Regions from separate parts of the Streptomyces sp. NBC_01476 genome, predicted to be linked through region 1. Evidence: riboswitches for the same ligand, from Rfam matches in the RefSeq annotation. Region 1 holds a riboswitch; each other region holds the start of a gene.

Region 1 (7,844 bases):
CGAACTCCTCGACGGTGGAGAGCGCGGTGCGGTGCCCGAGCTGCACCGCGCCGGAGCCCAGCCGGATGGTGGAGGTCGCCGCGGCGGTCAGCGCGAGGACCACTGCGGGGGAGGTGCCGGCCACCCCGGGGTTGAGATGGTGCTCGGCGAACCAGTAGCGGCTGTACCCGAAGCGCTCGGTCTGCCGGGCGAGGTCGATGCTGTTGCGCAGGGCCTGCGGGGCGGAAGAACCGGAGCTGATCGGCACCAGGTCGAGGACCGCCAGGGGGGTGTTGGCCATGGTCATGCTCCTTGCGGTGCGGCGGTGGCGCGGTCGGCCGCCGAAGAGCCGGCGGGTTCCTTGACCGGGGTGTTGTCGGGGGCGACCGGCCCCCATGGCCACGGCGGGTCGGGGATGGCGCTGCGCAGTACCGGCGCGATGGCGGACTGGAAGAGTTCCAGCGACGCGCGGTGCTGGGCGTCGGTCAGCCCGCCGGGCTCGGCGTGCAGATGGAGCACGCTGTGCCCGAACCGCTCGTGGTAGCGGTGGACCTTGTCGACGATCTGCTCCGGGCTGCCGATCAGCGCGGAGCTGCGCTCGACGAAGTCCTCCAGGGTGGGGAACACCGGCTCGGCACCGAGCCGCCGCTGGAAGCCGAGGTAGCCCTCGAAGACCGGCCGGTAGTCGGCCAGGGCCTGCTGGGAGGTGGGTGCGGCGTAGAAGCCGGCCGAGCCCGCGCCGACCGCGGCGAGCGCCGGGTCGTGGCCGTAGTGCTCCCAGCGCTCCCGGTAGTAGCGGATGAGTTCCGCGTAGGGCTCGATGGGGTTGGTGACGTTCGCCGAGAAGAGCGGGTCGCCGTAGCGGGCGGCGAGGTCCACCGACTCGCGGCTGGTGGCGCTTCCGTGCCAGACCCGGATCGGGCGCTGGTAGGGCCGGGGCCAGACCTCGGCGTCGTGCAGGACGGGCCGGAACTTCGGCGAGGCGGTGACCTTGTCGTTGCGCCAGATCTCACGGAAGAGCTGGTAGGACTCGGCGTTGCGGTCCCACTGGTCCTCGGGGGTGACCTGGAACAGCTCGCGCTGCGCGGCGCCGTTGCCCTTGCCGATGATCAGTTCCAGCCGGCCGCCGGAGAGATGATCGAGGGTGGCGTAGTCCTCGTAGGCGCGGACCGGGTCGAGCAGGCTGAGCGTGGTGACCGCGGTGAAGAGCCGGATCCGCCGGGTCAGCGCGGCGATGTGGCTGAGCACCACCGTGGGGGAGGAGGAGATGAAGGGGCGTTCGTGCCGCTCGCCGACGCCGAATCCGTCGAAGCCCAGCTCCTCGGCGAGCAGCGCGCTGTCGAGCACCTGCCGGAAGCGTTCGTGGGTCGACGGCTGGGCGCCGGTGACCGGGTCGGGGGCGTGCACGATCAGGGTGATGTTGATGAACTTCATGACGCCGCCCTCCGCGTCCGCGCGGCGGCCTCGTCGGGGTGGCGCAGGCCCAGGTGGTCCCGGAGCGTGGTGCCCTCGTACTCGGTACGGAAGACGCCGCGCTCCTGGAGCAGCGGGACCACGGTGTCGGCGAAGTCGTCGATACCGCCCGGCGTCAGGTGCGGGGCGAGGATGAAGCCGTCGCTGGCATCGGTCTGCACGAACTCGTTGAGCGCCTCGGCGACCGTGGCCGGGGTGCCGATGAAGGACTGGCGGCCGGTCACCTCGATGATCACCTCGCGGGTGGTGAGGTTCTTCGCCTCGGCGAGCGCCCGCCACTGGGCGGCGACGGCCAGCGGGTCACGGTGCATCCGGACGCTGGCCCGGCCCCGGGCGATGGTGTTCTCGCCGACCAGCGGGTCGACCTCGGGCAGCGGGCCGTCCGGGTCGTGGTCGCTGAGATCGCGGTTCCACAGCTGCTCCAGGAACTTGATCGCGGTCTGGCCGCTGACCTGCTGCCGGCGGATCAGCAGCGCCTTCTCCTGGGCTTCGGCGTCGGTGTCGCCGAGTACGAAGGTCACCCCGGGCAGGATCTTCAGCTCGTCACGGGAGCGGCCGTACTTGGCCAGCCGGCCCTTGACGTCGGCGTAGAACTCCCGGCCGGCCTCCAGCGTGCCGTGCCGGGTGAAGATCGCGTCCGCGGCGGACGCGGCGAACTCGCGGCCCTCCTCGGAGTCGCCGGCCTGGAAGATCACCGGCCGTCCCTGCGGGCTGCGCGGGACGTTGAAGCGCCCGCGGATGTCGAACTGGGTCACCCGGTGGTCGAACCGGCCCGCGTCCGGGTCGCCAAGGAAGACACCGGACTCCTTGTCCGCGACGATCTCGTCGCCCTTCCAGGAGTCGAAGAGCACCTTGGTCGCGTCCAGGAACTGCCGGGCCCGCTCGTAGCGGTCGCCCTGGGCGAGGAAGCCGCCGCGCCGGAAGTTCTGCCCGGTGAACTCGTCCCAGGAGGTGACGACGTTCCAGGCGGCGCGGCCGGCCGACAGGTGGTCGAGGGAGGCGAACTGGCGGGCCACCTCGTAGGGCTCGTTGAAGGTGGAGTTGATGGTCCCGGCGAGTCCGAGGCGTTCGGTGACGGCGGCGAGCGCGGTCAGCACGGTGAAGGTGTCGGGGCGGCCGACCACGTCCAGGTCGTAGATCTCGCCGCCCTGTTCCCGCAGCCGCAGGCCCTCGGCGAGGAAGAGGAAGTCGAACTTGGCGCGCTCTGCGGTCTTCGCCAGGTGGACGAAGGAGCTGAAGTCGATCTGGCTGCCGGCCGCCGGGTCGCTCCACACGGTGGTGTTGTTGACACCGGGGAAGTGCGCGGCGAGGTGGATCTGCTTGACGGGCTTGCTCATGCGACGGGCTTCCTTAAGGTCTCTGCGGGCGCTCAGACGGCGGAGGTGGTCGGGGCGGAAGCGGTGGCGTAACGATTCGCCGGGCGGGGGAGTCCCAGCAGGCCGCGCAGGGTGGCGGCCTCGTACGCGGTACGGAACAGGCCGCGCCGCCGCAGTTCGGGCACCAGGTGGCGGGTGATCTGCTCCAGGTCGTGCGGGACGGCGGCCGGCCGCAGCCGGAAACCGGTGATCCCGGCCGCCTGCCACTGCTCCAGCAGGTCCGCGAGGCCGGCCGGGGTGCCGGCGAAGACCAGGGCGTCGCTGGTGTACGCCGCGCCCGCCCGCTCGTCCAGCCGCGCGCCGCGGGCGGCGGCCGCCTCGTCGGTGTCGTCCAGCAGGACCACCAGGTCGGCGAAGACGTGCACCGTCTCCCCGGCGCGGCCCGCCTCGTCCTGGCCGGCCCGGATCTCGGCGATGATCGCCCGGGCGTCCTCGGCGTCGCGCGGGGTGATGAAACCGACATCGGTGGAGCGGGCGACCAGGCGGAAGGGAATGCTCTGGTGCGCCAGCGCCGCGACGATCGGCTGGCCCTGCGGCGGGCGCGGGGTGATCGACGGGCCCTTGACGCTGAACCGCGGTCCCTCGAAGTCGATGTAGTGCAGCTTCTTCCGGTCGATGAAGCGGCCGGTCGCGACGTCGCGGATCTCGGCGTCGTCCTCCCAGCTGTCCCAGAGCCGCCGCACCACCTCGACGTAATCGGCGGCCTCGTCGAAGGTCTCGGTGAGCAGCGCCTGGACCTCGGGGGTGTTGAAGTCCTCGAACCGGAACGGCGGGAAGCTGCGCCGTCCGAAGAGTTCCGCCTCGTAAGGGCGGGCCGAGACCTGCACCCGCAGCCCGGCCCGGCCGCCGCTGACGTAGTCGAGCGTGGCGATCGCCTTGGAGAGGTGGAAAGGCTCGGTGTGAGTGACCACAGCCGTCGGGATCAGACCGATGTGGCTGGTCAGCGGGGCGATCCGGGCGGCGATCTGCACCGCGTCCAGCCGGCCGCGGACCTGGTCGGTGCGCTGGTCGAGCTCGGTGTAGTCGGCGGACTGGAGACCGAGCGAGTCCTCGATCGTGACGAAGTCCAGCAGGCCGCGCTCGGCCTCGGCGACCAGGCCGGCCCAGTACGCCGCCGTGAACAGGTCTTGGGGCCGGGCGTCGGTTTCGCGCCAGGCGGCGGGGTGCCACCCGGCGCCGTCAAGGGCGACGGCGAGGTGGAGGGCGGGGTGCGGCTGAGGCATGGGAGGTCGCTTCCTGCTCGGGTGGAGGGCGCTCCACCGTGCTGCGGACATGCCGGACGGAACCCGCGCCGGGCGGTCGGCCCGGGGCGGCGTCGGCGGGGGGAAGAGGGGAGGAGAAGACGGGGGCTCGGGAGGAGCCGGGCGAAGAGCGGAAGGGGCGCGGTCGCGGGACGGCGTGCCGCGACGCAGCGGGGCACCGGTCCGCGCGATGCGCGGGGCTCAGCGGATCCGCGTGGCCGGCGACAGCCGGTGCCGCGGGAACGGCGGAGCGGTCAGATGTCCGTACAGAGGGCGCTGGAGATGCGCTGCAGGTCGATGTGCCGACGCGAGTAGGTACTGATGGCTCGACGCACTACAGTCCCCTCCACCTTCGATCGCGCGCTTGCGTAAACCGGGCTCGGCTCCGCCGGGTCGTCACCTGGAGCACCCCGCCGCGTCGGAGGGTTGCTGGTCAGCCAGCCAGGGCTTGTTGCTGACGCTCATAACCTGCTCACACGGTAACTCCGGACCGGCGTCGAACACAATGGCTGGTCGACGGGCTGTGGATCACACAGTGACCGCTTTCCCGCCCCCGGGGCCGGCCCACCGCTCCGGACCGGCCGGGCTGACGGACCGTCGAATACTGAGGCATTGCCCAAAGCCGACCCAGCGGTTACGGTATGCCCTGGTTATGAGCGTCAGCTTTGAGCCCTGGCTGGCTGACCGGCAACCCTCGTCCGCGGTGGGGTGCTCCAGGTGACGACCCGGCGGGACGGTCACGTTCCGTAAGCGCGAGGCCCCATGGGCCGGAGGATGCGAGGTGATCCGCATGCAGATACGACGCACCGACAACAGCGGTACGCCGCTTCCGCGCGGGTTCGCTCAGCTCATGGTGGCCCGCCGCCACGTCGACCTGCTCCGGGTGAGCAGCGCACTGTGTCCGAGGACGTCCCCGGTCTGTTGACCGCACTCGCGCTCCGAGCGAGCGCTGAGATGTCCGTACGCCTGCCGTCGCCCGGCCACGCCCGCACTCCGCACACCGCCCGCCGCTGACCCACGGCGCGGTGCTGCGCCCCATGGGACGGAAAGCACACCACCATGAGCAGCTCTGACACCTCCGCGCGCAAATCCGCCGCGCCGGAACCACCGCCCCCGACCGCCGCGCAGCCACCGCCGCCTGCCGCCGCCTCCACGGCCCCCGCCGACCGCCCCACCGACGAGCAACTGCTCGCCGCGAAGCTGGTCCCGCTGCGCCACCCCGGCCAGTGGGTCTCGGCCCTCGTCCTGCTGGTGCTCTTCGCGATGCTGGTCAACACGGTGCTGACCAACAACCGGTTCCAGTGGGGCACCGTCGGCGACTACTTCCTCAACGGATCGATCGTGCACGGGCTGGAGCTGACGCTCTGGCTCACCGCCGCGGTGATGGCCACCGGCTATCTGCTCGGGATCGGCGTCGCCGCGATGCGGCTGTCGCACAACCCGATCCTCAGCTCGCTCAGCTTCGCCTTCGTCTGGCTGATACGTTCCGTCCCGCCCCTGGTGCAGCTGCTCTTCTGGTACGAACTCGCCTCGCTCTACCCGCAGTTGTCGCTCGGCATCCCGTTCGGCAGCGAATTCGTCACGGTGCGGACGGCCCATCTGTTCAGCGGCATCCTCGCCGCGTACGTGGGACTCAGCCTGGATGTCGCGGCCTTCTCCTCGGAGATCGTCCGCGGCGGCATCCTGTCCGTCGACCACGGCCAGACCGAGGCCGCCCAGGCGCTCGGCCTCGGGAACGCGCGGATCTTCCGCAGGATCGTGCTGCCGCAGGCGATGCCGGCCATCGTGCCGGCCTCGGGCAACCTGCTGATCGGGATGCTCAAGGCGACCTCGATCGTGAGCGTCATCGCGGTGCAGGACCTGCTCTACTCCTCGCAGTTGATCTACAACCAGAACTACCTGATCATCCCGCTGCTCCTGGTGGCGACGCTCTGGTACATCATCCTCACCACGCTGCTCTCGATCGGGCAGTTCTTCGTCGAGCGCTACTACGCCCGCGGCAGCAACCGCGGTGGCAGGAGGAGCTTCCGGGAGCTCTTCCGGGGCAATGTGCCGCTGCTCGGCAGGACCGGCAACGAACTGGCGGGCATCTCATGACGACCGTGGCCACCGACCCCCTGGTACGGATCAGGGGACTGCGCAAGAGCTTCGGCACACATCTGGTCCTGGACGGTGTCGACCTGGATGTGCGCCAGGGCGAAGTCACCGTGCTGCTCGGGCCTTCGGGCTCCGGCAAGTCCACCCTGCTGCGCAGCATCAACCACCTGGAGCGTCCCGACGGCGGATTCGTCGAGGTGGGCGGCGAGATCATCGGCTACCGGCACCAGGACGGCCGGCTGCATGAACTGGGACACCGGTCGATCACCCGGCAGCGCGCCCGGGTCGGCATGGTCTTCCAGCAGTTCAACCTCTTCCCGCACCTCACCGTGGTGGAGAACATCGTCGAGGCCCCGATCGCCGTGCACGGGGTGCCGAAGAAGCAGGCCGCGGCCAAGGCCCGCGAACTGCTGGAGCGCGTCGGTCTCGGCGGCCGGGAAGGGTCCTATCCCCGACAGCTCTCCGGCGGCCAGCAGCAACGCGTCGCCATCGCCAGGGCACTGGCGATGGAGCCGGAACTGCTGCTGTTCGACGAGCCGACCAGCGCTCTCGACCCGGAACTGGTCGGCGAAGTCCTCGCGGTCATCAAGGATCTCGCCGACAGCGGGATGACCATGATCGTCGTCACCCATGAGATCGGCTTCGCCCGTGAGGTCGCGGACACCGTGGTCTTCCTGGACGGAGGCCGGATCATCGAATCCGGCGCACCGGCCGACGTCCTGGAACGTCCGCACCACGAGCGGGCCCGCGCCTTCCTCGCCGCGGTCCTGTGACCACCCGGCTCCCTTCACCTCCCCGGTAGACCGCCCGTACCTTCTGTCCCGTATCCACCACTTTTTCCCCTTTCAACGGCGGCTCTCCGCCGCTTCCCTACCACCCCCTTGCCCGCCGACCCCCGTACCACCCTTGTCACCCCTGGAAAGGAACCACCGTGACGACCGACGGACGCCCCGCCCGCCACGTCTCCCGAACGGCCCTCACCGCGACCGGCGCCGCTGCCGTCCTCGCCCTGCTCACCGCCTGCGGCTCCAGCTCCGGTTCGGCCGATACCGCGCCGGCGGGCGGAGCTCCGAGCGCGAAGTCCCCGTCCGCGGCGGCGTCCACGGCGCTGCCGACCGAGGACGTCGTCTCCGGGATCCAGGCCGACCCGGCCCTGAAGGCCGAACTGCCGAAGGCGATCCAGACCCGCGGCAGCCTGATCCTGGGCACCTCACGGGTGGTCGGCACCTCCGGCCTGCCGCACGGCGGCCAGGACCCGAGCGGCAAGACCGTCGGCCTCGACATCGACCTGCGCGACGCGATCGGCAAGGTGCTCGGCGTCACCTGGGACGTGCAGTACGGCACCTTCCCCACCGTCATCCCCGGCGTGCAGAACGGGAAGTACGACGTCGGACAGGACAACTTCGGTGCCACCAAGACCCGCGAGGAGGTCGTCGACTTCGCGACCTACCTCAATGACGGCCAGTCCTTCCTCGGCCCCAAGGACCTGCCGGCCGACTCGGTGACCAGCCTCACCGACCTGTGCGGCTACAACGTCGCCACCAGCCCGGGCTCGACCTTCCAGCAGATCCTCACCGACGGCGCGGGCAAGTGCGCCGCGGCCGGCAAGAAGCCCTACAAGGTCCAGTACTTCGCGGACACCGCGCCGATCATCCTCGGTCTGCAGAACGGCAAGGTG
Region 2 (7,844 bases), 4.6 Mb from region 1:
TGTCAGTGCGGGACCGGGCGGTGCTGGACATCGCCGGCCGCACCTTCACCGGTCCCGGCCCCCGGGAGCGGGCGGTCCGCGAGCGCCTCGGCATCTCGCCGACCGCGTACTTCCAGCTGCTGAACGCGCTCCTGGACGACCCGCGGGCAGTGCGGTACGCCCCCGGCACGGTGAACCGGCTGCGCCGGGAGCGGGACCGGCTGCGCGACGAACGCTGAGGCCGCCCCGGCGGGGCGCCGGTGCCCCGGGGCCGGCCGGCCGCCGAGACCGCCCGGCCGGATACCGGCGGGGGTGTGTGCGTCCGTACGCCGGGCATGCGCCCGCCGTGCCCGGGTAGGGTCAGCCGCATGGCCTCCGCCGACATCCTCACGCCCCACACGCCCGAGGGAAAGGAAGGCCTCGCGGCACTGCTCGCGCGGCCCGAGCGCGCCGTGGTCGCCCTCGACTTCGACGGCACCCTGGCGCCGATCGTGCCCGACCCCGAGCAGGCCCGGGCGCACCCCGGCGCGGTGCCCGCGCTGGCCCGGCTCGCCCCGCACCTGGCTTCCGTCGTGGTCGTCACCGGCCGTCCGGCGGGCGTCGCGGTCCGCTACGGCGGCTTCGCGGGCGTACCGGGCCTCGACCACCTGGTGGTCCTCGGCCACTACGGCGCGGAGCGCTGGGACGCCCACACCAGCGACGTCCGCACCCCCGGCGCGCACCCCGGGGTCACCGCGGTCCGCGCCGAGCTCCCCGGGTTCCTCGACCGGATCGGCGCGTGGCAGGGCACCTGGATCGAGGACAAGGGCGGCCGGGCGGTCGCGGTGCACACCCGCAGGACCGAGGACCCGGACGCCGCCTTCGAGGCGCTGCGCGCGCCGCTCGCCGAACTGGCCGAACGGCACGGCCTGATGGTCGAACCGGGCCGCTACGTCCTCGAACTGCGTCCCCCCGGCGTGGACAAGGGCGTCGCGCTGGCCGCGTACCTCGGTGAGACGAACGCGGGCTCCGTCCTCTACGCCGGCGACGACCTCGGCGACATCGCGGCCTTCGACGCGGTGGGCGCCCTGCGCGAACGGGGTCTGCCCGGTCTCCTGGTGGCCGCCGCGGCCACCGGCGCGGAATCCCCGAAGGAACTCCTCACCCGCGCCGACCTCACCGTCCCGGGCCCCGAGGGCGTCGTCGCGGTCCTCAACGCCCTGGCCGACGCCCTGTCCTGACCTCCGCACCGAGCCCCCGCCGGGCGGTCAGCCGCGCAGGGCTTCGAGCTGGTCGAGGAACCACTTCGAGGGGGGGAGGGCGGTCGCGGCCTCCGCGAGGCGTTTGGTGCGGTCGGCGCGCTCCTCGGGTGCGAGGGTGAGCCCTTCCAGCAGCGCCGCGGCGGTGGCCCGGATGTCGTACGGGTTGACGGTGATCGCGTCGTCGGCGAGTTCGGCGAAGGCGCCCGCCTCGCGGGACAGGACCAGGGCGACGCCGTTGTCGGAGACGACCGGGACCTCCTTGGCGACCAGGTTCATGCCGTCGCGGATCGGGTTGACCAGGGCGACGTCGGCGAGGCGGTACGCGGCCAGCGAGCGCGGGAAGTCGTCGTCGACCTTCAGCAGCACCGGGGTCCAGCTCAGCGTGCCGAACTCCGCGTTGATCTCGGTGGCCACCCGGGAGACCTCGGCGGTGTAGTCGCGGTAGATCTCCAGGTCCTGCCGGGAGGGGTACGCGAAGGCGACATGGACGACGCGCTCCCGCCACTCGGGGTGCTCGGCCAGGAGCTGCCGGTACGCGAGGAGGCCGCGGACGATGTTCTTGGAGAGCTCGGTACGGTCCACCCGGACGATCAGCTTGCGGTCGGCGCCGGTCTCGGCGCGCAGCCCTTCCATCTGGGCGGCCACGTCGGGGCGCCCGGCCCGCTCCCGCAGAAAGTCCCCGTCGGCGCCCAGGCCGTGGACGCCGAGCCGGGTGGTACGGCCCCGCCAGGTCACTTCGAGGCCGTCGGGGGAGAGCGTGGCGCCCAGCACGGCGACGCAGGCCGCGGCGAAGGCGTCCGCCCAGCGGCGGGTCAGGAAGGCGGCCCGGTCGGCGCCGAGGATGCCGGCGAGCAGTTCCTCCGCGATGTCGTCCGGCAGCAGCCGGAAGTAGTCCGGCGGTGCCCAGGGGGTGTGTGAGAAGTGGCCGACCCGCAGGTCGGGGCGGCGGGCGCGGAGCATCGCCGGGACCAGGGAGAGGTGGTAGTCCTGCACGAGTACGGCGGCGCCCTCGGCGGCCTCCTCGGCCAGGGCGTCGGCGAAGGCGGCGTTGTAGGCGCGGTAGGCGTCCCACTGCGTGCGGAAGTCCTCGTCGAAGACCGGCTCCAGCGGGGTCTGGTAGAGCATGTGGTGCACGAACCACAGCACGGAGTTGGCGATGCCGTTGTAGGCGGCCTCGAAGACGGGTGGGTCGACCGCGATCATGCGGGAGCCGTCTTCGGCGACGCCGCGGCTCACGGCGGCCCGGTCGCCGTCGGACAGGGCCGCGCAGACCCATACGGCGCCCGCGTCCGGGCCGATCGCGCTGAGCCCCGATACGAGGCCGCCGCCGCCGCGTCTGCTGGTCAGCTCGCCGTTCTCGGTGAGGGTGTACGAGACGGGGCCGCGGTTGGAGGCGACCAGGATGGGGGCGGCGTGACGCGTTGCGACCATGCGGCGAGCCTAGCCAGGATGACCTTGCCTCAAACGTGACCCCGCCTGCGCCGTTGCCCTTCCGCCCGGCGGCAACCGGGTCGTCTGCGGCGCCATCGTCGCTGGTCGCGCAGTTCCTCGCGCCCCTTCGGGGCACGTCCTCCGCCGTCCTTCTTGGGGGCGCGGGGAACTGCGCGCTCAGCCGTCCACCGGCGGGTGGTCCGGATCCGGCCTTGGGGCTGGGCGTGCGGGTCGTCTGCGGCGCCGTCGTGGCTGGCTGCGCAGTTCCTCGCGCCCCTTCGGGGCACGTCCTCCGCCGTCCTTCTTGGGGGCGCGGGGAACTGCGCGCTCAGCCGTCGACCGGCGGGTGGTCCGGATCGGGCCGTGGGGGGCACGACGTCCGCCGCCCCCCGGAGGGGGGATCGGGGTCAGGCGGCCCGCAGGGCCACGTATTCGCGGATGGACCCCATCGGAGGTCGCTCTTCCGTGTCGACGGGGTGGGTGTGGGGGGTGAAGCCGTCGGGGGAGCGGGTGAACTGGGTGAGGCGGGGGCGGACCAGGGGGCCGCGGGAGAGGCGGAGCTGCGCCGTGCGGTAGATCGCCGCCGCCATCCGGCCCAGCGCCGCCGTGTCCTGATGCCGGTGGTGCCGTACGCCGACGTCCACCTGGGCGAGCGCGTCCAGGCCGACCAGGCCCAGCGCGTCGATCAGCATGCCCAGCTCCACCCCGTAGCCCACCGGGAACGGCAGCCGTTCCAGCAGCGAGCGCCGCGCCGCGTACTCCCCGCCCAGCGGCTGGACGAAGCCGGCCAGCCGCGGCCAGTGCAGGTTCAGCAGCGGGCGGGCGACCAGCTCGGTGACCCGGCCGCCGCCGGCCGGCAGCGTCTCGCCGCCGGTCTCCAGCGGACGCTCGTACATCGCCTTGACCAGCTGCACGGCCGGCTCGGTGAGCAGCGGGCCGACGATGCCGGAGACGAACCGTGAGTCGAATTCACGCAGGTCCGCGTCCACGAAGCAGACGATCTCGCCACGGGCCACCAGCAGCGACCGCCACAGCACGTCGCCCTTGCCGGGCACCGCCGGCAGCCGCGGCAGGATCGTGTCCCGCAGCACCACCCGCGCCCCGGCCGCCGCCGCGACCCGGGCCGTACCGTCGCGGGAACCCGAGTCGATCACGATCAGCTCGTCCACCAGCGGTGCCGCGGGCGCCATCAGGTCACGGCGGATCGCACCGACGATCCCGCCGACGGTGGCCTCCTCGTCGAGCGCCGGCAGCACCACGCTGACCGTGCCGCGGTCGCCCGCCGCCCGCTTCGCCGCGAGCAGCTGCTCCAGCGGCCGGTCGGCCGCCGACCACGACCGGCGGGCCAGCCAGCCCTCCACCTCATCGAGCACTGTGGGACCCCTTGTGATCCATCTCGCGGTGCGGACGACTCTCTCAACCGCTGCCTTTGTCGGTTACAGTCTTGAACAACGCGCAGGGTGACCGCATGCCGGGTGCCCGTGCCGACAACTGAACGACAAGTGAATAGCGCTCATCCAGAGGGGCAGAGGGAACGGCCCGTTGAAGCCCCGGCAACCCTCCCGCCGACCGCGAGGTCACACGGTGGGGAAGGTGCCAATTCCGTCTTGTGGCGACGTACGTCACAAGGAAGATGAGGAGAAAGGGCCTCGCCATCATGGCTGTGCAGACCATCGCCGCCTCCCACGACACCTCCAGCCCCGCCCCCTTCGGACCCGCCGCCGCGCTGTCCTGCCGGGAGTGCGGAGCCCGCTTCCCGCTGAGCCCGGTGTTCGCCTGCGAGGAGTGTTTCGGCCCCCTCGAAGTGGCCTACGACCTCCCGGTCGGCGACCCGGAGGGCCTGCGCCGGCGGATCGAGGCCGGCCCGACCAGCATCTGGCGGTACGCGCCGCTGCTGCCGGTGGCCGCCGATGTGGCGGAGCACCCCAATCTCAACCCCGGCTGGACGAAGCTCGTCAAGGCCGACAACCTCGCCCGTGAACTGGGCATCACCGGCGGCCTGTACGTCAAGGACGACTCCGGCAACCCGACGCACTCCTTCAAGGACCGCGTCGTCGCCATCGCCCTGGAAGCCGCCCGCACCTTCGGACTCACCACCCTGTCCTGCTCCTCCACCGGCAATCTGGCCGGTGCGGTGGGCGCCGCCGCGGCCCGCGCGGGCCTGCGCAGCTGCGTCTTCATCCCGCACGACCTGGAGGCCGGCAAGGTCGTCATGGCCGCGGTCTACGGCGGCCAACTGGTCGGTATCGAGGGCTCGTACGACGAGGTCAACCGCTTCTGCTCGGAGTTGATCGGCGACCCGATCGGCGAGGGCTGGGGCTTCGTCAATGTGAACCTCCGCCCCTACTACGGCGAGGGCTCCAAGACGCTCGCCTACGAGATCGCCGAGCAGCTCGGCTGGCGCCTGCCGGACAACCTGGTCATCCCGATCGCCTCCGGCTCCCAGCTCACCAAGATCGACAAGGGTCTGCAGGAGCTGATCAAGCTCGGCCTGGTCGAGGAGAAGCCGTACAAGATCTACGGCGCCCAGGCGGAGGGCTGTTCCCCGGTGTCCGCGGCCTACAAAGCCGGTGTCGACGTGGTGCGGCCGGTGAAGCCGGACACCATCGCCAAGTCGCTGGCGATCGGCAACCCGGCGGACGGCCCGTACGTCCTGGACATCACCCGCCGTACCGGCGGGGCGGTCGAGGATGTGAACGACGAGCAGGTGGTCGACGCGATCAAGCTGCTGGCGCGGACCGAGGGGATCTTCGGGGAGACGGCCGGCGGGGTGACCGTGGGTGTGCTGCAGAAGCTGATCGAGACCGGGCAGCTCGACCCGGCCGCCGAGACCGTCGTGCTCAACACCGGCGACGGCCTGAAGACCCTGGACGCGGTCGCGCCCACCACCGGACCGACCGCGATCATCCGCCCGACCCTTGCCGCGTTCCGAGAGGCTGGCCTCGCATGACTGCTTCTGTTCGAATCCCGACCATTCTCCGTACCTACACCGGCGGCCAGGCCGAGGTGCCGGCCGAGGGCGCGACGCTGGCCGAGGTCATCACGTCGCTGGAGAAGAATCACGCCGGTATTTCGGCGCGGGTTCTCGACGACGCGGGAAAGCTGCGGCGTTTCGTGAACGTTTATGTGAACGACGACGATGTGCGTTTCTCGTCGGGGCTGGAGACGGTGGTGCCGGACGGCGCGAGTGTCTCGATCATTCCCGCGGTGGCGGGTGGCTGAAACCGCGGACTGTCCGCTGTTGTTTTGATCCGCGGTTTTCCGTGGGTTCTGCGGCCCCGCTCACCCCTCGTGGTGGGCGGGGCTCTTCGCTGTCCGGGCCCGGCGGGGGCGGTGCGGGGCGGTAGTTGAAGGGCTGTACTGTTGCGGGGGGCAAGTGAGTCGCCAGTCCTGGGTGGTGCGGCGATTTATCGCCAAATTCACACGCGAATTCTCCCGGATCGCCCGATGTGTCCGGTCCGAGATGCCCCGCATTATCGTTTTTTCCTGGGTTATTTCCGATGAGTCAGACCCAGAATTCTCGTCCAATTGACCTGTTGCAGTGGGCATCCGGACAGATACATTCAGCCGCGGTCGACGCGTTCCGGCGCACGCCTCCCAGAGCTCCCTCCTGTCCACGGTAAGGGTCGCTCCGGTGGGTGAGGTCTGACCCGGGCCCGCGGAGTGCGGGGCCGCGATAGGGCCAGTAATAGGGGAGTTGGGAATGGCTCAGGGCACCGTCAAGTGGTTCAACGCGGAGAAGGGCTACGGCTTCATCGCGGTCGACGGTGGTGCGGATGTCTTCGTCCACTACAGCGCGATCCAGATGGACGGCTACCGCACCCTCGAAGAAGGCCAGCGAGTCGAGTTCGAGATCTCGCAGGGTCAGAAGGGGCCGCAGGCGGACATGGTCCGGCTGGCAGGCTGACATCCCGGCGCGTTCGACCATCGACGCGGCGTTTCTCTCAGGCCGAAGGGCCCGCACCGGCTCATGGTGCGGGCCCTTCGCGCGTCCGGTGCGGGCCCTTCGCGCGTCCGCGGGCGCCCGCCGCCCGCCGCCGGGTGCCCGGTCCTGACGCCGCTCGGGGGTGGGGGTCTGCTTGCACTCTCACGGTCGGAGTGCTAATCATTGGTTAGCACTCTCCTAGTGAGAGTGACAACTTGGACCGGGTCGGTGAGGCCCGCTCGGGCGCCGGGAAGGAACCGGCGGCCGGCTGGCCGTCCGTCGCGGGCGCCTACGCGGTCCGATCCACCGCCCCCTGCCTCGGTGGGGGAACCCCCAGTCCGCGGAGGACACTTCACAATGGCTAAGATCATCGCGTTCGACGAGGAGGCGCGGCGCGGACTCGAGCGCGGTATGAACCAGCTCGCCGACGCCGTCAAGGTCACCCTCGGCCCGAAGGGCCGGAACGTCGTCCTCGAAAAGAAGTGGGGCGCCCCCACGATCACCAACGATGGTGTCTCCATCGCCAAGGAGATCGAGCTCGAGGACCCGTACGAGAAGATCGGCGCCGAGCTGGTCAAGGAAGTCGCCAAGAAGACGGACGACGTCGCCGGCGACGGTACGACCACCGCGACCGTGCTCGCCCAGGCCCTGGTCCGGGAAGGCCTGCGCAACGTTGCCGCCGGCGCCAACCCGATGGCCCTCAAGCGCGGCATCGAGAAGGCCGTCGAGGCCGTCTCCGCCGCCCTGCTGGAGCAGGCCAAGGACGTGGAGACCAAGGAGCAGATCGCTTCCACCGCCTCCATCTCCGCCGCTGACACCCAGATCGGCGAGCTGATCGCCGAGGCCATGGACAAGGTCGGCAAGGAAGGCGTCATCACCGTCGAGGAGTCGCAGACCTTCGGTCTTGAGCTTGAGCTCACCGAGGGCATGCGCTTCGACAAGGGCTTCATCTCCGCCTACTTCGCCACCGACCTGGAGCGGATGGAGGCGACGCTCGACGACCCGTACATCCTGATCGTCAACTCCAAGATCTCCTCGGTGAAGGACCTCCTCCCGCTGCTGGAGAAGGTCATGCAGTCCGGCAAGCCGCTGCTGATCATCGCCGAGGACGTCGAGGGCGAGGCGCTCTCCACCCTGGTCGTCAACAAGATCCGCGGCACCTTCAAGTCCGTCGCCGTCAAGGCCCCGGGCTTCGGTGACCGCCGCAAGGCCATGCTCGGCGACATCGCCATCCTCACCGGCGGCACGGTCATCTCCGAGGAGGTCGG
Region 3 (7,844 bases), 4.1 Mb from region 1:
GTCGGTGAGCGCCGCCGGCACCGGCACGGTGGTGTGGCGGACGACCGCCTCACTCGCCGCGTATGTCCGTGCCGAGGTCCGCCACCCGCTGCCCGACGGCTCGCCGGGCCAGGGCAACACCATGGGCGACGCCCTGCTCTTCGGCCCGATGGCCGCGCTGACCAACCCGGTCTTCCTTGCCGCGAAGGGCCGTTGACGAAAACCGCCGGAGGGCGGCCGGTGCCGGCCGCCCTCCGTGCCCGCGGTGGGTCAGGGAGCGGTGTGGTAAGTGCCGGTCGACCAGAGGGCACCGCCGGTGGACGTCCCGCCGCCCGCGCGGTAGACCACCAGATTGCCGTCGTCCTGCATGTCCGCGTACGCCCCGGCGTGACCGTACGTGCCGGTCGACCAGAGGGCGCCGCCGGTGGACGGACCGCCACCGGGGCCGTAGACCACCAGATTGCCGTCGCTCTGCATGTCCGCGTACGCGCCCGCGTGACCGTACGTACCGGTGGACCAGATGGCCTTTCCGTCGCGCTTGCGGTACATGACGAAGTTGCCGTCCGCCTGCATGACCAGGAGCGTGTAGCGGCCCTGGGTCCACCCGTAGGGCTTCAGCAGCGTGCCGGAAGCGATGGTCTGCGGCCGGGCGGCCGATCCGCTGCTCCAGGCGACGCCCCCGCCGCCGGGGAGCTGGACCGCGAGGCCGCCGTCGTCCTGCAGCACCGCGTACGCGCCGGGGTGACCGTAGGTGCGGGACGACCACAGGGCGCCGCCGGTGGCCGCACCGCCGCCCGCGGCGTAGACCACCAGATTGCCGTCGCTCTGGAGCACCGCGTACGCGCCGGGGTGGCCGGAGCTGCCGCTGGTCCAGATCACCGGACCGCTCGCGCCGCCGCCGGTCCTGAGGGTCTCCACCAGGTTGCCGTCGCTCCGCACGGTCAGCGTCGCCGACGCACTGCTGACGCTGTGCCCGGCGGTGATCCGCTCCCCGGGCAGCAGGGACTGGCCGGCGCCGGGCAGCGCGGCGGAGGCCGGGATGTGCGGGTCGACCAGGTGGACGTTGTTCTGCGCGTCGACGTAGGCGATACCGCCGCTGTACTTGTCGACCGTCCACGTCACCCGGCGGTCGTCGGGGACCGGTCCTGCGGGCAGCGTGGCCAGGTCGGTGGTGACGGCGGCGCCGGTGTGGATGTCGGTCAGCTCCAGTTTCCCGGCGGCGGTGTCGTGCCGGACCAGATAGCCGTCGCCGAGCTGCGCCGCGCCGGAGGGGACGGCGATGTCCTTGCCGGTCGTCAGGTCCAGGACGCCGGCGGGGCCGGCGGCACCGCAGGACCAGTAGATCCAGCGGTCGACGGCGCTCTGCAGCTCCGTCGGCGCGCAGGGGGCACCGGTGTCGACGGTCTGGAGGGTCTGCCCGGTGTTCAGGTCGATCCGGCTGAGGGCGCCGGCTGCCCCGTCGGAGGCCCACAGGTACGAGCCGGAGAGCGCGGCGCCGGTGGTCTGGCGGATCAGCCGGACGTTGCCCGCCATCCCGGCCGCGGGAGAGGTCCCGATGAACTGCCGGCCGTCGGCGCTGTCGTAGACGACCCAGGAGCCGTCGGAGTCGACGAGGCTGCCGCCGGTCAGCGCGCCGGTACCGGCGCCGGACGCCAGCGCGGGCACCACGGTGTAGTCCGCTGCCGCGCCCCGCTGCACGGTGACCTCGTCCCCCGACGGGCCGGTGGTGCGGGCGAGTTGGGAGATCCCTCCGTCGCCGGTGGCGAGCGGTGGCGCGCAGGTGTCCTGCGTGGAGCAGTCGGACACCGCGGCCGGGGTGCCGATCTCCGTCCTGGCGCCGTAGGACGGCGTGGCACCCCAGGTGACGGTGCGGGTGGCGAGCGACTGGGCGCCCGAGTCGGCGTTCTCGATGGTGTAGAGCCGGCCCCTGGCCACCGCGAGCCCCGTGACGGACTCCGGAAGCGCCGGCTCGGGGTGCACGACGGTCGCCACCGCGGTGCCGTCGGCGCCGGCCGTCAGCACCCGGGCTGCCCAGTCGGCGGCCGACGAGCCGCCCACCACCAGTACCCGGTCGGACTCCTGCTGGAGCGTCGCGGAGGCCACGTGCCCGACCAGAGTGGTCAACGGACCGCCGGACAGCGGGAACTGATAGAGCGTCGAGCCCAGTTGGGAGCCGGCCGGGGGCGTGCCCTGCGAGTAGTCCACGTCGTCGTCGGCCAGTACGGAGTTCCCGGCGATCGCCAGCTGGAAGACCGTCGCCAGCGCGCCGCTGGGCAGCGGGGGCGCCGGCACCGGGACGGTCGTCTCCGCGGCGCCGGGGTCGGAGCGGTCCCGCAGGTGCAGCACCGCCGGTGAGGAAGTGTTGTACCAGCCGACGTACTTGTCCGTCAGGACGACCTTGAAGATGCTGGTCAGCCCGCTGAAGACGGGCGTCACCCGACCGGTGTCCAGGTCGACCAGGGCCAGCCCGGTCCCGCTCGCGTCCGAGTACCGCATCAGGACGGTGTCCGCGTCGCCCGCGGCGGCGCGCGTGGCGACGGAGACGCCGGCCGGCCAGCCGGTGGCGGAGAGCTGCGTCTGCTGCCCGTCCGCCGTGCCCAGGATGTGCAGCGTGCCGACGGAACCGTTGGCGGCCCTGGTGTAGGTGAGGACGTGGGAGCCGAACGTGCCGAGGAACTGGTCCCCGGTGGGCGGCTTCACGACCGTGGTGGTGCCGGTGTCCATGTCCTGCAACTGGACGCCGCCGGTGACGGACGTGGAGACGATGTCGGCATCCGCGCCGGACTGGCCGACACCGCCGGCGGGAATGCCGGCGACCGGTACGTCACCGCCGGAGAACTTCGTCCAGACGTAGGCGGCCTGGCCTCCCACGTGGTGCAGGAACCCGCCCGGACCGGCGAAGACGACCAGGTCCGGGGGCGGGGTGCCGCTCGGGGTCGGCGGTACGACCGTCTCGGTGGGCGGGTCGGCGTACGCCGCGCCGGTGCTCAGGGCACCGAGGCCGGAGACCGTGGCACAGAGCACGGCAAGGGTCGCTGACACCCGCAGCAGAGCAGGTCGGGTCACTCACTTCTCCCGTCGAGAACGCAAAAGGGGTCGCGATCGACGGGTGAGGAGGTCCCCCCACACCGGAAGCCCCCCGGCAACGGCATCGCCGTGATCATGTGTACGGCACGGCCGGCCAGCGCACGGCAATGGCCCGGTGAAGGAGAACTAAAGTTTCCGCGGGTGCGCTTCACGGGGGTGGGGCCTGTCGCCTGCGGGGGGAGGGGATTGTGTTCGAGTGAGCGGCGGAGTTACCGTTCTTGGAGGTCATGAGCGTCAGCGATCAAGGCCCTGGCAGGCTGACCGGCAACCCTCTCGCGGAGCGGGGTGCTCCAGGTGACGACCCGGCGGAGCCGATGACGGCTCGGCACGTGCGAACCCGACACGGCGCGAGCCCATCGGGACCGGGAGGTGACGCGGTGCGGGAAAAGGGTGCACGGTCCCTGCCCTCCGTCGCCACGTTCTCCCGGCGGCACATCGACCTTCAGCGCGTCGCCGGCGCCCTGTGTCCGGGCGTACCGACGGCCGTACCGGGGCCTGACCACCGGCCCACCGCGCTGCCGCGCACCGCCGGCTAGCCGCGCTCCACGCGCCGGTCCCCCACCGCCTTCCTGCACCCGGGCCTTCCGTACCGCGTGCCCGCAACGGGTTCCCGGAAGGCCCGCGCCAGGGCCGCCCGCCCGGTGCCCTGCCCCGACCCCCGCCCTCCCCGGCAACACCCCGCACCACTGCCCCGCGCGCCCCCCGCGCCCCCGACCCAAGGAGTCGTCATGACCGTACAAGCAGAAGAGACCGACCGCGCCGGCTTCGCCGCGGACTGGGAGCAGTGGCACGCCCAGCACGAGAAGGTGCGCGCCGACCCGCACGGATTCCTCGCCATCACCGGCCTGCACTGGCTGGACGCCACCCCCACCCGTTTCCCCGACGCGCCCGGCGCCTGGTCGAGTACCGCCGACGGCGTGGTGGTGGAGCTCTCCGACGACGAGGAACTGACCCTCGACGGCCAGGAGCTGCGCGGGCGGCACGACTTCGGCGTGATCGAGGAGCGGGGCAGCCTCTTCCCGGTGTCAGGCGACGCGGTGATCGAGGTCGCCAAGCGCGGCGGCTACGACATCGTCCGCCCCCGGCACCCGGAGAACGCGCTGCGGCTCGCCTACACCGGCACCCCCACCTACGCCCCGGACCCGCGCTGGGCCCGCACCGGCCGCTACCTGCCGTTCGACGCACCCCGCCCGACCACGGTGGGCGCGGCCGTCGAGGGCCTCCAGCACGTCTACGACGCCCCCGGCCAGGTCGAGTTCACGCTCGACGGCGCCACCCACCGGCTGACCGCGTTCAACGGCCGGGCCGGCAGCCTGCTGGTGCTGCTCACCGACGCCACCTCCGGCGTGACCACCTACGCGGCCAACCGGGCGCTGTCCATCGGCGCGCCCGACGCGGACGGCACGGTGCTGATCGACTTCAACCGGGCCACGAACCTGCCCTGCGCGTACACCGACCTGGCCACCTGCCCGCTGCCGCCGGCCGAGAACCGGCTGACGATCGCGATCGAGGCCGGCGAGAAGATCCCGGCCGCGCCGGTGGCGACGACCCGGTCCGTACCGGGCGAGGAGGGCCCCCGGCCGTGACCCGCTGTAGCGGCGGCGACGGCTCGCGGGGCCCGGGTGGCCGGGCCCCGCTGCCGCCGGGCGGTCACCTGCGCAGGGGCCTGGTCGCGGCGCCGGCGGTCTCCTCCTCTTCGGTGTGGGCGGCGGAGGTGCCCGACGCCGCGCGCGCGGCCGGGGCCTTGGCGGCGCTGCCGCAGAAGACCGGGTCCAGGGCGGTCCGTTCGGCGGCGAAGACATCCCCGTTGTTGGAGGCGTTCGCCGAGACGGTGACCTGCCGGGAGCCGTCCTTCGTGGTGTAGGAGTACGTCTGGTAGCCCTGCACGATGCCGTCGTGGCCGTACACCTGCGTGCCGCAGGAGAGGGTGTACGCGCGGATGCCGAGACCGTAGAAGGAGGTGCCGGTGGAGTCCGCAGGCCGCGTGGTCTCCATCTGGGCGAGCTGCGCCGCGGGCAGCAGCTCGCCGGCGGTCAGGGCCCGCCAGTACGTGTTGAGGTCGGCGGTGGTGGAGATGGCCGCGCCGGCCGTCCAGATCCACGAGGCGGTCTGCTCGGTCGCGTCGGACAGCGGCTTGGAGCGGTCGTCCTCGGTGAGGTAACCGGTGGCGTGCGGGCCGGGGATGTCCGTGCGGGGGACGACGAAGCGGGTGCCGGTCAGGCCGGCGGGCCGCAGGATCCGCTGGTCGAGGACCTGGGCGAAGGGTTTCCCGGTGACGTATTCGACGAGCAGGCCGAGCGCCACGAAGTTGGTGTTGGAGTACTGGTACTGGCTGCCGGGGGTGAACTGCGAGCCGTGCGTGAGGGCGTCCGCCACCAGGTCGGCCGGGTCGTAGGTGGCGTACCGGAACTGCTGGTAGCCGGTGACGGTGTCGCCGACGAGGATGCCGGGCAGATCGTTGCTGTAGTCGTAGAGCCCGCTGGTGTGGTCGAGCAGCTGGCGCACGGTGATCGGCGAATCCGCCGGCAGCACGCCGGCGGCCAGATAGCCGGCGGCGGGTGCGTCGAGGCCGACCTGGTGCCGGGCCACGAGCTGCAGGACGAGTACGGCGACGAAGTTCTTGGTGATGCTGCCGACCCGGAACTGCCCGTGCGGGTCGACCGGCGCCTGAGTGGTGATGTCACCGGTGCCCGTAACGACCGTGCCGCCGGCGCCGCCCCGGTCGCTGACCTGGGCGAAGGCCCCGGGTGAGCCGGCCGCGACGACGTCCCGCAGCGCCTGCCGCAGCCCTGCGTAGTCGGGTGCGGGTAAAGCGGCTGCCGGGGCGGCGGTGGCCGGGCCGGAGGTGAACAGGACCGAAGCGGCTGCCGCCAGGGCGGCCGCCACGACGAGGGTCCGGCGCTTGGCGCCGGCGGGACGGGAAGACACGTCGGGACTCCAGTTGTCAGCCGGTACGCGGCTGCCGCCTGAGGCGGTGGCCGCTGATCACTACCCTCCATACGGCCTCGCCGGGCCGTGGGGTTGCCTGCGTCCGGGGATCGGTTCCGGGTGCCGCGCGGGGCGCGGGGTGGAATGCGGGCGCCGGAGGTGATGTTGTGGGGCTTATGAGCGATTCGTCCGGTGGTGATGGTTCGGTGCCCGAGGAGCCCGGGGAGTACGACTCCGTCCAGGCGCGGCTGGCGCTCGCGCGGGCGGAGACGGAAGCGCGGATCGAGGCGCTGCGGCGGGACTTCGAGGGGATCGTCGAGGCAAACGCCCTGGTGGCGGTGGACGACGAGCATGACCCGGAGGGGTCGAGCACCGCCTTCGAGCGGGCTCATGTCGCCGCGCTGCTGGGACAGGCCCGCGAGCAGCTGGCCGAACTGGACCGGGCCCTGGAACGGCTCGAACGCGGCGAGTACGGCCGGTGCGAGCGGTGCGGACGGCAGATCCCCGCGGAACGCCTGCAGATCCGCCCGGCGACGAACACCTGCGTCACCTGCGCCTCGGCCCCGCCCCGCTGACCAGCGTGCCCGGCAGCCGGGCCGGATGGCCTGGCCCCCGAGCGTGGTGGTCAGGATCCCTGCGGCTGGGGGCGGGGGCGGTTCTGCCGGGCACGCCGCTCGGAGTGAAGCGCCGCGGCGACCGCGCAGGCGACCGCGGCCAGTGCGGTGCCGGCCGCGGCGGAGTTGAGGTGGGCGGGGACGTCGTCGGTGACGTAGCTCGCGCCGTCCGCGGTCTCGCAGACGAATCCCAGGGGCACGTAACGCACCGAATAGTCGGCGATATGGGCGTCCCGCTCCGGCGAACCCGTACGGCACGGGCGGATGGGCGCCGAGTCCGCACCGCCGTCGTGCGCCTCCAGCACGGCGCCGGCGACGCCGAGCAGACCGACCGCGTAGCAGGCGACGGCGACGGCGCCCAGGACCGCCGCGGCGCTGCGGAGCACCACGCCGGGGCCCGGCCGGCGCAGGCCGGCCCGGCCGAGCGTGCCGAAGCCGTAGCCGGCCAGCCCGAAGACGGTGACGGCCGCGATCAGAAGGATCAGCGCGAGCACGGCGAGCATCACCCTTCGCCGCCACCGAAATCGGACAGCCCGGCGGCCGGGCCACCGGTTGTGGGCAGTGGGGCGGGGGCCGGGACCGTACGTGCTCGTCTGCGCATGCCACGAGTGGAGCAGGTCCACCTTCGCAGCGGCTGTGACGGAGGCCACAGTTCCGGCAACAGAGCTGTCACACCTCGCCGTTGGGCGCGGCGGGGGCCGGTGCTCGGACGTGCCTGCCGGGGGCGGGTGGCGGGCACGTCCGGCGGTGGGGCGGGGGTCAGGTACGGAAGAGGAAGTACTGCCAGGCGCCGTAGGTGGTGAGGCTCGCCGGGTCCGTCGACGGGCGGACGTACTCCGCGCGGAAACGGTAGTGCGCGCCGATGACGTGGGTGCCGGTCAAGGTTGCCCAGGCCGCGCTCGTCGTGCCGGTGCGGACGCAGTTCGCCGTGGCGATGGTGCGCCAGGCCCCGGAGGACCAGATCTGGGCGGTGAAGGCGACGCACTCGTTCTTCTTGACCGGCGCGATCGTCGCCCCCGTCACGGGGTTGGCCTTGTGGTGGTAGATCCGGTAGGTGGCGGTGCCGATGCGCCCGCTGGTGTAGTAGCCCTTCTGTGCCTCGGTGACCCGGGCGTACGCCCAGACCGTGTGGGTGGGAGCGCTCGCGGGCGCGTAGCGGTAGTCGCCGGCGAAGGCGGCGGTGAAGCTGGTGCGCACGGTGACCGGGTAGTTCACGCTCAGATTGCCGTGCGTGTC
Region 4 (7,844 bases), 390 kb from region 1:
AGGTCATCGCGGGCACGGCACCGCGACACCGTACGAAGGCACAGCCGGCCGGCAGTCCATGACCGGTCGGCGGGGCAGGGAATCGCCGCGCCGCCGCGGGCGGCGCCCGGCGCGAATCGGAGGGCGCCTCCGAAAATCCGTCCCGGACAATCGAGGCATACAGCATTCCGCTGCCTCACATCGGCCAAACCATGGCCGATCACCCTGGAGGGGCCTGTGCCTGCCTATGTCTTCCCCCCGGCCGTGGTGGCCGGGGAGCACGCCGTGGACACCGTCGACATCCTCGCGGAGGTGAAGGCCCGCCATCCGCAGGCGCCTTGGCTCTCCCGGATCGACGGAATCGCCGCCTCCACCGGGATCACGACCCGCCGGTGGATGCGCAGCCTGGAGGAGGCGGCCGCCCCGGCCGTCTCGGGTCTCCGGGTGCCGGACGAGCCCCTCGCCCGCGACGCGCTGGCCGCCGACGGGTTCGCCGACGGCGACGTCGACCGGATCGTGGCCGCGCTGGACGCCATCCCGGCGCCCCGCACGATCGAGGAGCGCAACGCACCCGCGTGGGAGGCGGTGCAGGAGTACGGCGAGCGGGCGGCCCGTCAGGCCCTGGCCACGGCCGGTCTGGAGCCGGCCGATGTGGACTGCCTGATCACCAGCCACTCCACCACCCCCGCCCTGCCCGGTCTGGACGTGGCCCTCGCCAACCGGCTGCCGCTGCGGGGCGACGTGCTGCTGCTTCCGGCGAGCCAGTGGGCCTGTATCGCCGGCACCCGCTCGCTGGCGCTGGCCGCCGATCTGGTGGCCGCCGACCCGGGCCGGAAGGTGCTGGTGGTCATATCGGAGGCGCTGAGCACCACCTACCAGTCGGGCGACCACACCCTGGAGTCCCTGATCACCCGGCTGCTCTTCGCGGACACCGCGGTCGCCGCGGTGGTGACGGGCAGCCCGGCGGACGGAGCGTGCCTGCGGCTGGACGCCGCCTGGCACCACACCCTGCCGGACACCATGGGCCTGCACCGGCTGGAGACCCGCCACGACGGCGTGCACTTCCTGATGGACCGGTCCGGGCCGCGGGCCGTGCAGCGCACCGTCCTGGCGATGTGGGAGTGGCTGCGCGGCCGGCACTCCGACCTGGGCTGGCACCCCGATCTGCTGCTGGCGCACCCCGGAGGGACCCGGGTGCTGGAGTACATGCAGCAGACCATGCCCGAGGGCTGGCCCGCCGGACTGCTGGAGCACAGCTGGGACAGCTACGGCACGGGCAACCGCGGCGGCGCCGCCGTGTTCGACATCCTGGAGCGCGCCCACCGCTCCGGCCAGAAGCCCGGTGCCCGCACCGTCCTGTACGCGGCGGCGCCCGGCCTGACCGCGACCGCCCTGGAAGGGGAGTGGCTGTAAGCTCCGCGAACCCCGGCTAGCCTGCGCCGTGGCTGTGTCTTGCACGCGTCCTGCCCGCCTCCTGCCTCGCCCGGCGTGCTTCGCCGCCGGCGCCCCGTCAGGCGGTCAGCTCGGCCCAGACGGTCTTCCCGCCGTCGTCGTTCCAGCGGACCCCCCACCGGTCGGCGACCGCGTGCACGACGAGCAGACCGCGTCCGTGCTCGTCCAGCGGATCGGCCCGGTGCTGCCACGGCCGGCCGTTGCCGGGATCGCTGACCTCGCACACGACGCTGCGGCTGCCGGTGCGGATCAGCCGCAGGGTGATCTCCCCCGCGCCGTGGCGCAGGGCATTGGTGACCAGTTCGCCCACCACGAGCGTGGCGTCGTAGGTCCGCTCGTGCAGCCCCCAGCGCCGCAGCCGGACGGCCGCGAGCGACCGTGCGCGGGGGACGATCCGTGGGTCGCCCACCGGCAGGGACACCGTGGCGACGTCCCCGCGGGGCCTGCCGACCATGCGCGCGATCATCAGCGTCACGTCGTCGCGCAGCCCGTGCCGGTGCGGGTCCAGTGCGCCGACCGTACGGGAGACCGCCTCCTTGAGGTCGTCGCCGGGGCGTATGCGTGCCAGCGCCCGCGACAGCGTGCCGATGCCCTCCTCGATCGACGCCGAGGTGCTCTCGACCAGCCCGTCGGTGTAGAGCGCCACCAGTGATCCGGGCTCCGCACCGAACTCCGTGGTCTCGAAGGGCTCATCGGAGACGAACGCGGTGCCGAGCCCCGGGTGGGCGCGCGGGGTGATGATCTCCACCCGGCCGCCGGGGTGCACGAGAACCGGGGGCAGGTGGCCGGCGCTGCTCATGGTGCAGCGGTTCTCCACGGGGTCGTAGCAGACGATGCAGCAGGTGCTGTTCAGCGCGCTGTAGCCGGCCGCGAGCCCCGTCTCGGAGTCGTCCAGGAGGGTCACCGTCTCGTCCAGCCGGGCCAGGACCTCGTCCGGCGGCAGGCCGGCCGACAGATGGGCCCGCGCTTCCATGCTGAGCTGGCCCATGGCCGCCGCCGCGCCGAGGCCGTGTCCGACGACGTCGCCGACCACCAGGGCGGTACGCCCGCCGGGCAGCGGAAAGCTGGAAACCCAGTCGCCGCCCACCCCCGCGCTGTCGGGGGTGGTGGGCTCGTAGGCGCTGGCGATCTCGATCGTGCTGGTCGGCGACGGCGGCAGCAGCCGTTGCTGGAGCGCGATGACCTGGGCGTGCTCGCGCTCGTGCCGGCGGGCGTTGTCGACGTGCCCGGCCGTTCTGGAGACCAGTTCCTGCATGTCGATCAGGTCTTCGCCGAAAGGCCCCAGCGGCCCGTCCGGGCGCCGCCACACCTCCGCGACGCCCAGCACGATCGGGGCCTCCCCGTCCGGCCCCTCCACGATCAGCGGAACGCCGGCCATGCACAGCGGCCCCTCCATGGGCACCAGGGCCCTCAGCAGCCTGGGGTCCCCGCCCAGCGCCCGCTCGATCGCGGCCCGGTCCGGCAGTACGACGGTGCCCTGGACGTCGTGGGCCTCCGTGTCCTGACCCAGGAACACGCGGGCCCGCTGGGGAAGGTCCTCGCCCGGTGTGAGGAAGCCGTCGGGCCAGGACCGCTCGGGGGCGAGGGCGGCGCGCCGCAGCCGGGTACGGTCCTCGACCTGCTCCCCCGTCCAGACGTTGTAGTCGAGCGAGACCGCCACGACGTCGCCCCAGGGCAGCAGCGAGGCGGCCAGCGCCCGGGCGGTCTCCCCGACGTCGAGGGTGGTGCCGATGGACGAGGCGGCGGCGTAGAGGTGGAAGCGCCGGGCCATGTCGATGAACGAGATGGTCAGGCCGTCGTCCGGCGGCGGGGACGGCAGAATGCTCAGCGAGACGATCAGTTCAGAGCCGTCCGGCTTGGGGATCCGCTGGACACGGGCCACATGGGGGTCGCGGGTCTCCACCACGCGCCGCAGCCGGCGGGTGACCGCCGGCACGTCGCTCGGCGGGAGCAGGTCCACGAAGGGTTCTCCCGGGACGGCGGTCAACCCGTCGAAGCACCGCGGGCCCAGATTGGAACTGACGATCCGCAGGTCGCGGTCGACCGTGATCGCGCCCAGGATCTGCTCCTTGTCCTTGGGCTCGACCGGCTTCTCCCCATCGCTGTGGCCGCTGTTCGCGGGGCGGCACGGCTGTGCACGTGACTGTGTGCCGGGCCTCGGGGTCAGACCCGCGAGCGCCTGGCTGACCACGTTCAAGTCGAGATCGGGGGTGTCGCCCGGCGGAAGGTAAGAGTCCATACGGTGCTCATTCGATCAGTGCCACAGGTCGCGCCGTCCGGCCGGTCCGAACCTGGGCAAGAATCACCCTAAAGCGGATAACAACAATCAAAACGGTATATCACACACACATCCGAGTCGACCGGGATCGGCGGAGTCCGGGGCCCTCAAAGAAGCTCGTTCAGCGAGCTTTGTGCGAGCCCTCTCCCGGAGCGCGCGAACGCGACCGCGCAGAACCGCGGCCCCCCGGTCCGGTGGATCCGTCAGGGGCCCGCGGACGCGGCCGGCGCTCGCTCCCTCGTACGGCGGCGGCTTCCGGCGCCCCGGAGGGCATTGCCCGGAAGCCGCCGAGGGGTTAGCGTGATCCACGGTTATGAGCGTCAGCACCAAGCCCTGGCTCGCTGACCGGCAACCCTCCGCCGCGGTGGGGTGCTCCAGGTGACGACCCGACAGGACAGCGAACTGTCCTGTAAGCGCGAGGCCCACGGGCCGGATGAGTGCGAGGTGATCACGTGCGGGTACGACCCTGCGACAGCGTGTGCCGCCCGTACGGGTCCTTCGAACTGCGCGTCGCGCGGCGCCATGTCGATCTGCTCCGGGTGAGCAGCGCGCTGTGTCCCCGGGTGCGCCCGGTCCGCTGAGACCGGTCCTCCGCCCCCCGTTTCGCCCCTCCCCCGCCGTATCCGCCGCACCGTCGCCATGACGGCCCGGCCGTGCGCCCCTCCTCCCTGTAGGCAGCCCACCGCCGCCGCGAGATCCCTCCTGATCTCCGACCCGAGCGGACCCCTGCGGTCCCGCTCCGGCGGGCCCGGTTCTGCCCTGTGACGCCCTGCCCGCGACCGGCGAAAGGGGACCGAGACCCCCACGAGCGCCCCCGACGCCACCACCCACCGCACCGAAAGGCCCCATCATGCCCATCGAATTCCTCGGGATCGCCGCCACCAACGACGGCTCCGAGACCAACCCGCGCAGCGGGGCGTCCTTCGACAAGGAGTACACGCTCAAGCTCGCCCGTGCCCATGAGGACCACGGCTGGGACCGGGTGCTGTTCGCCTACAGGTCGGGTTCGCCCGAACCCGGCACCGCCGCCGCGTACATCGCCGCGAACACCGCCCGGCTGCAGATCCTGCTGGCGCACCGGCCGAACGTCTCGTACCCGACCTTCGCGGCGAAGGAGTTCGCCACCCTCGACCAGATCAGCGAGGGCCGGCTCGCCGTCCACTTCATCACCGGCGGCAACGACCACGAACAGCAGCGCGAGGGCGACTTCCTCACCAAGGACGAGCGCTACGGCCGCACCCGCGAGTACATCGAGATCGTCAAGCGGGTGTGGACCGAGCACGAGGCCTTCGACCACGAGGGCGAGCACTACCGTTTCAACGACTTCGTCTCCGACGTCTTCCCGGTGCGGCAGCCCCACCCGGACGTCTCCTTCGGCGGCTCCTCCCCCGCCGCCTACGCGGCGGGCGGCGCCGTGGCCGACATCTACGCGCTGTGGGGCGAACCGCTGGCCGAGACCGCCCAGCAGATCGACGCCGTGAAGGCGGCGGCGCTCGCCGCCGGACGCGCCACCCCGCCACGTATCCAGGCGGCTTTCCGGCCGATCATCGCTCCTACCGAGGAACTGGCCTGGGAGAAGGCGCACCGCACGGTCGCCGCCATCCAGGAGCGCCGGGCGTCCGGGGCGTGGACGCGCCGCGGCGGCGACCAGCCGCAGAACTCCGGCTCGCAGCGGCTGATCGCGATCGCGGAGCAGGGCGAGCGCTTCGACCGTGCGCTGTGGACCCCCACCGCCGCCGCGACCGGCGGAGCGGGCAACTCCAACGCCCTGGTCGGCACCCCGGAGACGGTGGCACAGGCCCTGCTGGACTACTACGACATCGGCGTGGACATCATCTCCGCCCGCGGCTACGACCTGCTGGGGGACGCCATCGACTTCGGCCGCCATGTCATCCCGCTGGTCCGTGCGGAGGTCGCCAAGCGTGACGCGGAGGGGACCGGCCGGTGACCACCACCACACCGCGTTACGAGGTACGGACGGCGACGCTCACCGATCCGCTCACCCAGCCGCTGCTGCGGGAACTGGAGCACGAGTACAGCACCCGCTACCCCTCGCTCGGCGGCGCTGGACGGGAACTGGCGCGCTACCCTGCACAGGAGTTCGAACCGGAGCACGGCGGGCTGCTGCTCCTGCTGCTGCGGGACGGCGAACCGGTGGCCGGCGGGGCCTACCGCCGCTACGACGAACAGACCGCCGAGCTCAAAAGGATCTGGACGCACAGCGGCCACCGCCGCGAGGGGCTGGCCCGGCGGGTCGTCGCGGAGCTGGAGCGGGCCGCCACCGCGGCCGGCTACCAGCGAGTCTATCTCACCACCGGACCGCGCCAGCCGGAGGCCAGGGGGCTCTATCTGACGACCGGTTACACAGCGCTCTTCGACCTCACCGCCGACCCGGAGTCCCTGGGCGGGCCGCTGCCCTTCGCCAAACGGCTGGTGGGCGACGAGCCGCTGCGGGGGACGGAGTTCCGGCCGACCCCGCGGGTCGACTTCGGGCGCGCGCCCTGAGCGGGGCGCGCGCCGCGCGAGCGTCAGCCGGTCTGCCCGGTGGGCATGATGGTGACCTGCTGGAGGTTGACCCGGGGCGGCAGGGCGGCGATGAAGCCGATGGTCCTGGCGATGTCCTGCGGGGTGAGCCAGTCCACCGTCTCCTTCGACCCGTCGAGCCATTCCAGGGCGCCGGCGTCGGTGACGTGGCTCTGCAGTTCGGTGCCGACGATGCCCGGCTCGATCGCCGCGACCCGGACGTTCTTCGGTCCCAGCTCGGTCCGCAGGTGGCGGGAGAGGTGGGTCACGTACGCCTTGGTGCCGGAGTAGACCGCGAAGTTGGGAAAGATGTTCTGCGCGGCGATCGAGGAGGTGTTGATCAGGTCGGCCACACCGCGCTCGCCGGCGCTCGTGACCAGCTGCGGCACGAACGCGCCGATCACGTTCATCAGCCCGGTGATGTTCAGGTCGATCTGGTGCTGCCACTGGTCGGTGCGCAGCTCCTCGACCGGCGCCGGGAGCATGACGCCCGCGTTGTTGAACAGCAGGTCAGCGCCGCCGAGTTCGGCTGCCACCCGGTCGGCGGCGGCCCGCACGGCCGCGGTGTCGGTGACGTCGGCGGAGATCGCCAGCGCCCTGCCGCCGTTCTTCTCGATGCGGGCGACCAGGTCGGCCAGCCGGTCGGCGCGCCGGGCCAGGACGACGACCGTGGCGCCGAGTGACGCCAGATGCTCGGCGGACGCCTCACCGATGCCGCTGGAGGCTCCGGTGACGACGGCGATCCGGCCGTCGAGGGGGTTGGCGGAGGGGGCTGAAGGGGCGGAGGAAGTGGTCATGGGGATTCACCTTCCGGAAGGGAAAGCCGAGGGGGAGCTTGCGCCGGGGCGGCGGCGGGAGCCGCTCGTCCCTCATCCAGCACACCACCGCCCCGCACCCGTTTGGGGCGGCCGGACCTGCCCTGATGAGGCAGGTACCGCCAGGGCCACCCAGCGGGCACGCGCCACCGGCGGGCCCGGGTGAGACTAGGGGTATGGACCGCCGCAGTGAGACCGCCGACTTCCTGCGTACCCGCCGTGCCCGGATCACCCCGGAGCAGGCGGGTCTGCCCAGCGACGGGCGGCCCCGGCGGGTCCCGGGGCTGCGCCGGGAGGAGGCCGCCCGGCTGGCCGGGGTGAGCACGGAGTACTACACCCGCCTGGAGCAGGGCCGTGCCTCCAACCCCTCGCCGGAGGTCCTCGCCTCGCTCGCCGAGGCCCTGCGGCTGGACGCCACCGAACGCGAACACCTGGGCGATCTTCTCTCCCGGCCGGCCGCCGGCAGCCGGACCCCGGCGAGCCCCCAGCGGGTGCGGCCCGGCCTCTACCTGACGCTGCAGGCCCTCGACCACCGCCCGGCCTTCATCCTCGGCAGGCGCACCGACGTCCTGGCCTCCAACCACCTGGCCCGCGCGGTCCTCACCGACTTCGACGCCCTGCCGGTGCCCCAGCGCAACCTCGCCCGCTACTACCTCCTGGACCCCAAGGCCCGCGAACGCACCGGGGACTGGGAGCGCCTCGCCGCGGAGACCGTCGCCATACTGCGCCTGGAAGCAGGCCGTTACCCCCATGACCGGCGGCTCGCTGACCTGGTGGGTGAACTGACGCTGCGTTCG

What was found. Region 1 has a riboswitch for S-adenosylmethionine ahead of OG552_RS34465 (putative leader peptide). Riboswitches for the same ligand answer to the same signal wherever they lie in the genome.
Region 2: it holds a riboswitch for S-adenosylmethionine, as region 1 does, so the genes downstream of both, thrC (threonine synthase) here and OG552_RS34465 (putative leader peptide) in region 1, are expected to answer to the same signal.
Region 3: it holds a riboswitch for S-adenosylmethionine, as region 1 does, so the genes downstream of both, OG552_RS36430 (putative leader peptide) here and OG552_RS34465 (putative leader peptide) in region 1, are expected to answer to the same signal.
Region 4: it holds a riboswitch for S-adenosylmethionine, as region 1 does, so the genes downstream of both, OG552_RS32885 (putative leader peptide) here and OG552_RS34465 (putative leader peptide) in region 1, are expected to answer to the same signal.

Annotation. Positions count from the first base shown of each region.
Region 1 covers NZ_CP109446.1:7,942,053-7,949,896, forward strand. The annotation lists gene OG552_RS34445 (LLM class flavin-dependent oxidoreductase) at 1-280, opposite strand, end outside; gene OG552_RS34450 (LLM class flavin-dependent oxidoreductase) at 283-1,413, opposite strand; gene OG552_RS34455 (NtaA/DmoA family FMN-dependent monooxygenase) at 1,410-2,789, opposite strand; gene OG552_RS34460 (LLM class flavin-dependent oxidoreductase) at 2,822-4,051, opposite strand; gene OG552_RS34465 (putative leader peptide) at 4,324-4,419, opposite strand; SAM riboswitch class IV at 4,425-4,538, opposite strand; SAM riboswitch class IV at 4,718-4,828, shown strand; gene OG552_RS34470 (putative leader peptide) at 4,860-4,994, shown strand; gene OG552_RS34475 (amino acid ABC transporter permease) at 5,129-6,166, shown strand; gene OG552_RS34480 (amino acid ABC transporter ATP-binding protein) at 6,163-6,939, shown strand; gene OG552_RS34485 (ABC transporter substrate-binding protein) at 7,098-7,844, shown strand, end outside.
Region 2 covers NZ_CP109446.1:3,330,856-3,338,699, reverse strand. The annotation lists gene OG552_RS14835 (DUF3263 domain-containing protein) at 1-218, shown strand, start outside; gene otsB (trehalose-phosphatase) at 348-1,199, shown strand; gene OG552_RS14825 (alpha,alpha-trehalose-phosphate synthase (UDP-forming)) at 1,227-2,651, opposite strand; gene OG552_RS14820 (glucosyl-3-phosphoglycerate synthase) at 3,059-4,024, opposite strand; SAM riboswitch class I at 4,162-4,291, shown strand; gene thrC (threonine synthase) at 4,309-5,601, shown strand; gene OG552_RS14810 (MoaD/ThiS family protein) at 5,598-5,873, shown strand; gene OG552_RS14805 (cold-shock protein) at 6,355-6,558, shown strand; gene groL (chaperonin GroEL) at 6,934-7,844, shown strand, end outside.
Region 3 covers NZ_CP109446.1:3,833,723-3,841,566, forward strand. The annotation lists gene OG552_RS16680 (CehA/McbA family metallohydrolase) at 1-196, shown strand, start outside; gene OG552_RS16685 (hypothetical protein) at 250-3,045, opposite strand; SAM riboswitch class IV at 3,290-3,404, shown strand; gene OG552_RS36430 (putative leader peptide) at 3,381-3,602, shown strand; gene OG552_RS16690 (DUF1684 domain-containing protein) at 3,795-4,652, shown strand; gene OG552_RS16695 (serine hydrolase domain-containing protein) at 4,717-5,994, opposite strand; gene OG552_RS16700 (TraR/DksA family transcriptional regulator) at 6,171-6,569, shown strand; gene OG552_RS16705 (hypothetical protein) at 6,620-7,111, opposite strand; gene OG552_RS16710 (Ig-like domain repeat protein) at 7,368-7,844, opposite strand, start outside.
Region 4 covers NZ_CP109446.1:7,556,109-7,563,952, reverse strand. The annotation lists gene OG552_RS32895 (type III polyketide synthase) at 217-1,392, shown strand; gene OG552_RS32890 (ATP-binding SpoIIE family protein phosphatase) at 1,490-3,670, opposite strand; SAM riboswitch class IV at 4,019-4,131, shown strand; gene OG552_RS32885 (putative leader peptide) at 4,162-4,290, shown strand; gene OG552_RS32880 (LLM class flavin-dependent oxidoreductase) at 4,560-5,657, shown strand; gene OG552_RS32875 (GNAT family N-acetyltransferase) at 5,654-6,214, shown strand; gene OG552_RS32870 (SDR family oxidoreductase) at 6,238-7,029, opposite strand; gene OG552_RS32865 (helix-turn-helix transcriptional regulator) at 7,224-7,844, shown strand, end outside.